DNA from 2 places in the Peribacillus sp. NPDC097224 genome. Region 2 is predicted to be linked to the other one. Evidence: riboswitches for the same ligand, from Rfam matches in the RefSeq annotation. Region 2 holds a riboswitch; the other holds the start of a gene.
What was found. Region 2 has a riboswitch for thiamine pyrophosphate ahead of tenA (thiaminase II). Riboswitches for the same ligand answer to the same signal wherever they lie in the genome.
Positions count from the first base shown of each region.

Region 1: it holds a riboswitch for thiamine pyrophosphate, as region 2 does, so the genes downstream of both, thiT (energy-coupled thiamine transporter ThiT) here and tenA (thiaminase II) in region 2, are expected to answer to the same signal.

Region 1 is NZ_JBIWDK010000003.1:186,951-191,166, forward strand. It holds gene ACIQXR_RS07580 (histidine kinase N-terminal domain-containing protein) at 1-304, opposite strand, end outside; gene ACIQXR_RS07585 (cation diffusion facilitator family transporter) at 528-1,415, opposite strand; TPP riboswitch at 1,666-1,768, shown strand; gene thiT (energy-coupled thiamine transporter ThiT) at 1,867-2,448, shown strand; gene ACIQXR_RS07595 (universal stress protein) at 2,501-3,025, opposite strand; gene ACIQXR_RS07600 (transglycosylase domain-containing protein) at 3,316-4,216, shown strand, end outside.
Region 2 is NZ_JBIWDK010000003.1:467,270-471,485, reverse strand. It holds gene ACIQXR_RS09010 (DUF459 domain-containing protein) at 1-23, opposite strand, end outside; gene ACIQXR_RS09005 (GNAT family N-acetyltransferase) at 181-690, shown strand; gene ACIQXR_RS09000 (aspartyl-phosphate phosphatase Spo0E family protein) at 746-922, opposite strand; gene ACIQXR_RS08995 (Fur-regulated basic protein FbpA) at 1,149-1,412, opposite strand; SAM riboswitch class I at 1,511-1,614, opposite strand; TPP riboswitch at 1,919-2,024, shown strand; TPP riboswitch at 2,093-2,185, shown strand; gene tenA (thiaminase II) at 2,291-2,980, shown strand; gene thiW (energy coupling factor transporter S component ThiW) at 2,981-3,514, shown strand; gene thiD (bifunctional hydroxymethylpyrimidine kinase/phosphomethylpyrimidine kinase) at 3,483-4,216, shown strand, end outside.

The DNA of each region.
Region 1 (4,216 bases), 280 kb from region 2:
AGAGAAATTGATCAATGATGATCGATCTTCCGGTAGAGGTTATGGAAAAGAACATATCCATATTCAAATGCTGTTTAACCCGGCCGGCTGAAATCTTTTCCCCTAAATCCTTCAGCATATCATCTATGTTAGTATCTGTATTTTTCAGTTGTTTCATCAGTGAATTTAGAATTTTTTCTATTTCTTCTTCAAAATATTCTATATAGCCATCTGACAAATGCTTTAATCGCTCTTTCCATTCGGTAAGGATAGTAGTTTTATGAGAAGATAGGAAGTGAAGAGTCATTTCTCGATTCAATACCATTTTGCCCTCCATGTGTAGGAAAATGAATTTATCTTACTTAATTATGAATGAATTAGAATATAATTCCAAAATGTAATATATGGTTTTAATAATAACAGATTGAAAGCGTTCTTTAAATACTCATTCATGCGGTAAATGATCGGTAAAAGGGGAAAGGCTTTGTTTATATTAGGTAAACATTGTATTAATAGGGGGTTTACACATATAAAAAAGGCACCGTTCATTATTGACGGGTACCTTTTTTTTGAAATGTATAGGGTTCGATATGGACAATGACATGTTTGATGTCATGTTCCTTTAATAAGTTTTCTTCAACCTTCACTGTAATGTCATGACTTTGGATGACGGTCAAGAGCGGATTGACATGCACGGTTGTTTCAACCAGAATTTCATTCCCATGCATCCGAGCTTTAATTTCACTCATGTCTTTCACCCCATCCGTCAACAGGATGGTTTGACCTATTTGTTGGAGATGCTGTTCATCGAAACCGTCGGTCAAGGAAAGTGAAGCGTCGTGGAAAATATCCCAAGCCGTTTTACAGATCATCAGACCTACCACTAAAGCCGCAACCGCATCCAACCAGTCTATGCCGATTGTGGTACCGATAATACCTACGAAAGCACCGATACTGACAAGAGCATCAGAACGGTTGTCCTGTGCGACAGCATGGATGGAGGCGCTGTTTATTTTTTTGCTTAAAGCCAAGTTGTAACGATAAACCCCGTACATGAAGATGGCGGAGAATAAAGCGACATAAGCTGTGAACATATTCGGTACAACTGTCGCATCCTGCGAAAAGAATGATTCGATGGCGCTGTATATGACCTGTAATCCGACGGTGATCATAATGAAGGCGGCAACCAGAGACGCTACGGTTTCAGCTCTCAGATGACCGTATGAATGATTATTATCAGGTGGTCGCTTTGATATTTTTAAGCCTATTAATACAGCGACAGAGGCAATGATATCGGTCGTGTTGTTTAAACCATCTGCCCAAAGTCCTTTCGAGTCTCCAAAGTAACCAAACGTTAATTTGAGGGCCGACAAGAATATGTATGCGGCTATACTGATATAGGCGCCCTTTTCAGCAGAAATTGAATGTTTATCCATGTCTTTTCCCCCTCGTGCAAAATAACCTTTATAAAGATATCAAATTGAACCCTAGTGAGTCTATAGAAAAATTGTCGTCTTTATCCATCTAACTTGGCGTATGGCATGTGTATTGAGGCCATGTAAAGAAGTTGGCTGGATGAAAAAATATAACCAGTAATAGGGAAAAACGCTCGTGGATATAATCGTGTTATTTACTTGTCAATTAGAGAAACTAGTAGTATATTCTAACCGAGGAACAAAAATTAAATACTTCCACAAGGGGAGCCAAGATGGCTGAGAGTGAACGTTTGAGTTCAGACCCTATGAACCTGTTAGTTAGTACTAGCGTAGGGATGTGGTTTTGGATAGCAATACTGGGCATCCATTACCGCCCTGGTGTTGCTTTTTTGCATGCCGAAAAAGCTACACGGGACTCATGGGCACTTTTGCACGTGGAGAAGGGTGAGAGATGATGAAACATAAAACATTATTCATGACAGAGGTCGCGATTTTTTCTGCATTGGCATTACTGCTGGATATAGTCTCCGGTTTTGTTTTTGCAAGGATATGGCCACAGGGGGGATCGATTTCCATTGCCATGGTACCGATATTCTTAATGGCCTATCGTTGGGGAATCAAGGGCGGAATGGCCACCGGTTTACTATTGGGGCTTTTGCAGATTGCCACTGGTTTGGCATTTCTGGCAACGCCGCTTCAAGGATTTATCGAATATTTCCTTGCTTTTACCGCCGTGGGATTATCCGGGTTGTTCATGAATAAATTTGTGAATAACCGTAAAGGGGGAAAACGGTTAAGAGGGGATATATATGCGGTTTGTGGCATGTTTGTGGGGAGCTTCCTGAGGTTTCTTTGCCATTTTACAGCAGGTATCGTTTTCTTTGGGGAATATGCGCCAGACGGGCAACCAGTCGTCCTCTATTCCTTGATTTACAATGGGACATATATGCTGTTTAGTTTTATTTTATCAGCAATCGTGGTAATGGTGCTTTATTCGGCTGCTTCGAATGTCTTGTTGAAGAAAGCCATCTAAGGACAGACCTATAAAAAGGGCCGGCTCAATTATGAGCCGGCCCTTTTCTCCATTATTTTGCAATAAATACCGAGCAAGGTGCCTGCTTGGCTATGGAACTGCTGGTGCTTCCGAGGAAGAACTTTTCCAGGCCGCTTTTTGCACTGTTGCCGACGATGATTAAATCGGCATTCGCCCGCTTTGCATAGTCACATATACTATCGGTGGCATTTCCCTCTAAAATCTCGATATTTCCATTAACCTGGCATTCACTGAGCAATCTCATCATATTGCTTTCAGCCATCCTCACATTGTTTTCATGAACGGTGGGAGTATCGTTCATGTGCATTTGACTTTGTTGTTCTACTTCTGTTACGGGATGCGTTTGTGAAGGGTCGACATAAAATCCTGCTGCCGGTACGAACCCAGGAGCGGATGCACTCTCGATGATGCGGCTTTCACCTTTTGGATTCAGAACTTGAACAATGGTCAATTCAGCTTCCGGAAAGGCCTTTTTTAATGAAGCTCCATATTCCACTGCGCGGTTGCTCTCTTCATTTCCATCATAAGCGGCGACGATACGTTTTAATTGTTTCATCTAAAATCATCTCTCCCCATAATTTGTCATTATAGGTTATATACCCGTTTTTATTGGTTTCATGCCTTTTTCAGGTGTATATTGATTTATAAATGTGGGTAAAGGGTATGGAAAAAGAAAAGACTAGGCATGAAAGGGAGAAATATTGTAGGCACTTTGTATGGAAAAGGATAATGGGAAAAATGTTGTGGAATTTGTTTTCCCTTTTAGCCATTGCAAGAGTTTTCTTTCATAAAAAGGGCAAAATATTTTTAATGGAGCATGTCGCATCTGGGAAAATGGGGGTACAAATGAGAGCGTTATTGAAAATAGGTCTTATAATTATATCAATCATTGTCGTAGTGGGAGCCGGTTTGTTCATATATTTTAAACAAACTGTGGATATAAGCAATCTCCAGGATCAACTTCAGCAACCGACCAAGATTTATGACGAGGATGGGAACTTAGCCAGTACCGTCACGGCTAATAAATCGGAAGGCGTCGCGATAGAGGAGATCCCGGAACATCTCATTCAAGCGGTCGTATCCATTGAGGATCACCGTTTTTATGAACATCATGGCATAGATTATCAAGCGATCATGCGTGCGATGGTGAAAAATGTCAAGGCGAAAAGCGTTGTTGAAGGCGGGAGCACACTTACCCAACAACTTGTAAAAATCACCATGCTTGAATCAGATCGGACCTTGAAAAGAAAGATAGAAGAGTTTTTCATCGCTCAAGAATTGGAACGTACGTATACAAAGGATGAAATTTTGGAAATGTATGTGAATCAAGTTTATTTTGGACATGGAGCATGGGGACTCAAAAAGGCAGCGAACATATATTTTTCAAAAGATGTTTCTGAGTTAACCGTCGCCGAAGGGGCTTTGCTTGCTGGGGTCATTAACTTGCCTTCCAAGCTTGATCCGTACAAAAATCCAGAAGGGGCGGTTAAACGACGGGATTTGGTACTGTCTAGAATGACCGAACACGGATATTTGACCGAAGAGGAAGCGGCTTCTGCCAAAAAGGATGAAGTATCACTACAGTTAGGTGAAGATACAGATCCTTTAAAAGGGAAGTATCCTTATTATATAGACCATGTCCTATCTGAAGCCTCCACCATGTATGGATTGGAGCTCCAGCAATTACTCACTAGGGGCTATAAAATATATACCACATTAGATCAACCGATGCAGCAGGCTGCCGAAT
Region 2 (4,216 bases):
AATAAGCCAACGATTTTCTTCATTTGTTTTGCTTCTCCTTTTGTATTCACTAGGAAGTATTTTATTTTTAAATACCCAAAAAGAGGACAAGCCTAACATTTGAATAACTTAATAAAAATTAAATTGCATGACGCACCTGTACTGGTGATTGGAATGCCATAATAAATGGATTGGAGCTTAATGATGAAGGAGTTTACAGAATTCAGGGAAGCAGTATTTGAGGATTTGCCTAAAATTATCGAAATTTACAATTCTACAGTACCTTCGAGGATGGTCACTGCGGATACAGAACCAGTTACAGTAGAATCACGGCTCAAATGGTTTGAAGAACATCATATTCTCAAACGGCCATTATATATGATCATACATGATGGAAAAACAGCTGGATGGATGAGTTTTCAATCTTTTTATGGTAGACCCGCATATGATTTTACCGCTGAAATTAGCATCTATATAGATGAGGAGTTCCGTGGGAAAGGAATTGGACAACTTTCAATCCAAAAGGCTATAGAGGTGAGTCCGAAGATAGGGATTAAGACACTTCTTGGATTTATTTTCGCACACAATGCACCAAGTATTAAGCTTTTTTCAAAATTTGGTTTTGAAAAATGGGCGCATTTACCGAAAATAGCAGAACTCGATGGAGTGGAACGCGATTTGGTCATTCTTGGTAAACGTGTCACTACATGACTTCCATTGCAAAAGGCGATTGCCTGGATTTGAATGGTCTAGTGGGATGTACTGATTATTCGCGACAAACTCCCAGGAATTTTATATGTGTGACCGCATTCAATAAAGAATCCAACTCTTGACTTGCTTGAATGGTCATCCTGCTTGTCAAACCATAATTTTTTGCTAACATAATCATTTCTTTTCGTTTTTCTTCAATTTTTTCAACTGTTGTTATATGAGGAGGCTTCAATATAATCACTTCCTATTTTTCAATTATTTTACATTTTTATCATAACCAAAGCACTAGGCGAAATCAATCATTTTACATGTTTTAAATATGTTATTTCACTAGTGAAATGTGACAAAATACCCATTATATTTTTCTATTTTGTACTTTTTATGTCAGTTCAAAGAGAAAAAGCATTCGCTTTTACACAGCAAATGCTTTTTCTCTTTGATTGTTCACTATAGGTTAACTAAGTCATGCACTCTGGAGGTGACTCATTACCTGATCTATCTATAACGATCTTATATTCATCTTCAAGAGCTTTTAATGGAGCATCATAGAGATGCTTTTCATCAGAGGTTTTGTATACACCATTTGATAATAGTTCTTCTATCAACAATGCTCTCCTCTGTTCTTTTTTCTCGAAAAACTCTGCCATATGAATGGCCCCTTTCCTTTTATTCATATTTTCCACATATAATGCCCCTAATCTTATAGGATTTGCTAAAGCCAAAATATATATACCTGTTGTATGGGATTCTTAAACCCTATTTGACAAAAATAAAAACCCCTTCTAATCCAAGAAGAGGTCGACAGAGGTCCGTTCGTCTCTTCTTATCTTCCAAGCGATTGCTTGTTGGAAGAAGCACAGTTCCCCGATGGGTCTGTTGCCGAGGTTTCATAGGGCCAAGTCCCTCCACCTCTCTGGATAAGAATACAGAATATAAATGATTTTGACATGATTTTATCCCACTTGCAAGGATAAGTCAATTACATTCAAATAATTTTTAATTTTTATATTATTTTTCCGTGTGCCCTTTTAGCACAAGGTAAGACCATATCCCTATTTTGCTAATAACTATATTTCCCTCCAATTGACCGTGGGTTAGGTATGCTCCATTTACCATTGGGGATTTTATCCTACTACCCCTTTCACGCCACAAAATACTCATAAAATTCTATTGGATTCAAAGGTTGCATTTTCCTTTTTATCTGATATGATGACAATAATCACATACGAAATACCACTAGGGGAGTCTTCTATAAGACTGAGATGGAATGATGTTCCGGACCCTTTGAACCTGATCCGGGTGATGCCGGCGGAGGAAAGTGGATGATATCGTCGTCGTATATTTGACTTCATCCATCTGCCCCGTTCCGTTTTCAGGAACGGGGTTTTCGTTTAATTGAATAATAAACTGCTAGGGGAGCCATTAATAGGCTGAGAATCAAACCCTTTGTACCTGATCTGGTCATACCAGCGGAGGAAAGCAGGTTGAAAAAGGGATTCGTACATTCCTAGAACAGCCGCTTTCTATATGAAAGCGGCTGTTCTTCATTTTTGGACACTCCCCTCCTTTGTATGTGAATGAATTATAAGGGGGAAAAATCATGACGAAAACCCAAATGAAAACTTTCAGTGCTAGACTCCACGAACGTTCAAAAGAAATTTGGAAAAAGAATCATACTCATCCTTTCGTTCAAGCAATTGGAAACGGGACACTATCAGAAAAGAAATTCGCCTATTACTTAAAGCAGGACTATATCTATCTTATGGATTATGCCAAGCTTTTTGCCTTAGGGACCATCAAGGCCACTAACCTTGAGATCATGACCAAATTTGCGAGTATTTTAAATGAGACTCTACAGGTAGAAATGGATTTGCATAGGAGCTACTGCAAGGAGTTCGGAATTAGTTCTGAGGAATTGGAAAATACCGAACCCACTCCGATTACCCTTGCCTATACAGGTTATATGCTCAATGCTGCCCATCATGGAACTTTAGCCGACCTTATTGCCTGCTTACTTCCTTGTGCCTGGGATTACTATGAAATTGGCTCGTTATTAAAAGAACAAAATGGTACAGCACTAGAAACAAATCGTTATATCGCTTGGATTCAATCATATGCATCCCCCGAATTCGCAGATGCGCACAAATGGTTGGCCAAGCTGTTAGACGAACTGACGGAAGATATGCCTGAGGGGGAATTAAAAAGATTAGAGAAACACTTTTTAATGACCTCCCGATATGAATATTTATTTTGGGACATGGTTCACAACGAACAGGATTGGCCTCTTTGAATGCTAGATACTGGTAACTTGTTACGGAAAATGACGTTGACTAGCTTGTTCACGGCCATCACTACCCTGACTAGCTCATTCGTTTACATCCCTGTTGGTTTTGCGAAGGTGTTTCCTATTCAACATGTAACCAACGTCATGACAGCCGTTATGTTGGGGCCGCTTTTTGCTGTGACACAGGCCTTTTTAGTATCCCTTATCAGGAACATGACAGGTACAGGTTCCATTTTTGCATTTCCGGGCAGCATGGTTGGTGCCCTGCTGGCGGCCTTCCTCTACCAAAAAACAAGAAGGATGGGACACGCCTGCTTGGGAGAAATAGTGGGGACAGGCATTCTCGGATCCATCGCCTGTTATCCGATCGCGCTTTTATTATTGGGAAAAAAAGCGGCACTTTTTGGTTTTCTGCCAGCTTTTCTTCTTAGTTCTTTAACGGGCGCAATTATAGGCTTTCTTTTATTGAAAGTTCTCTTAAAAAATCATTATATGAAGGGGTTTTTTTATGAAAAGGGCACTAACGATCGCCGGATCTGACTCTGGGGGCGGAGCCGGCATCCAAGCTGATTTAAAAACATTTTCGGCCCATCGGGTTTATGGCATGTCTGTTATCACCGCCGTTACGGCACAGAATACCTTGGAAGTTCGATCTGTACAGCCCATCGATCTCCCTGTGATCACCGATCAAATTGCGGCCGTATTTGAAGACATTCGTGTAGACGCAGTAAAAATAGGGATGCTTGGATCAAAGGAGACGGTCGAAACCGTCGCCCATTCACTAAAATTATTTAAACCGGCTATCGTCGTCCTTGATCCTGTCATGATTTCCAAAAGTGGACACCATCTGTTAGATGAGAGGGCCGTTTCGTCGTTAAAAATCGATTTACTTCCACTTGCTACACTTGTCACGCCGAATATACCGGAAGCAGAGGTCCTTACCGGATTCCCGATCCGGACGAAGCAGGACTTTTATAAGGCATGTACCGCTATTCTGGAACTGGGTCCGAAGGCTGTTTTACTGAAAGGAGGACATGCAGCAGGAAATCCAAATGATCTCTTTTATGATGGCAAGGAGTTCTCTTGGATCAAGGGTGAACGCATTCATACGAAAAATACGCATGGAACTGGCTGTACCCTTTCCTCTGCCATTGCATCTAATCTTGCTAATGGACTTCCTTTAGCGACGTCCATTGAACAAGCGAAAATCTATATTTCAGAAGCGATACGAAATAGCTTAGA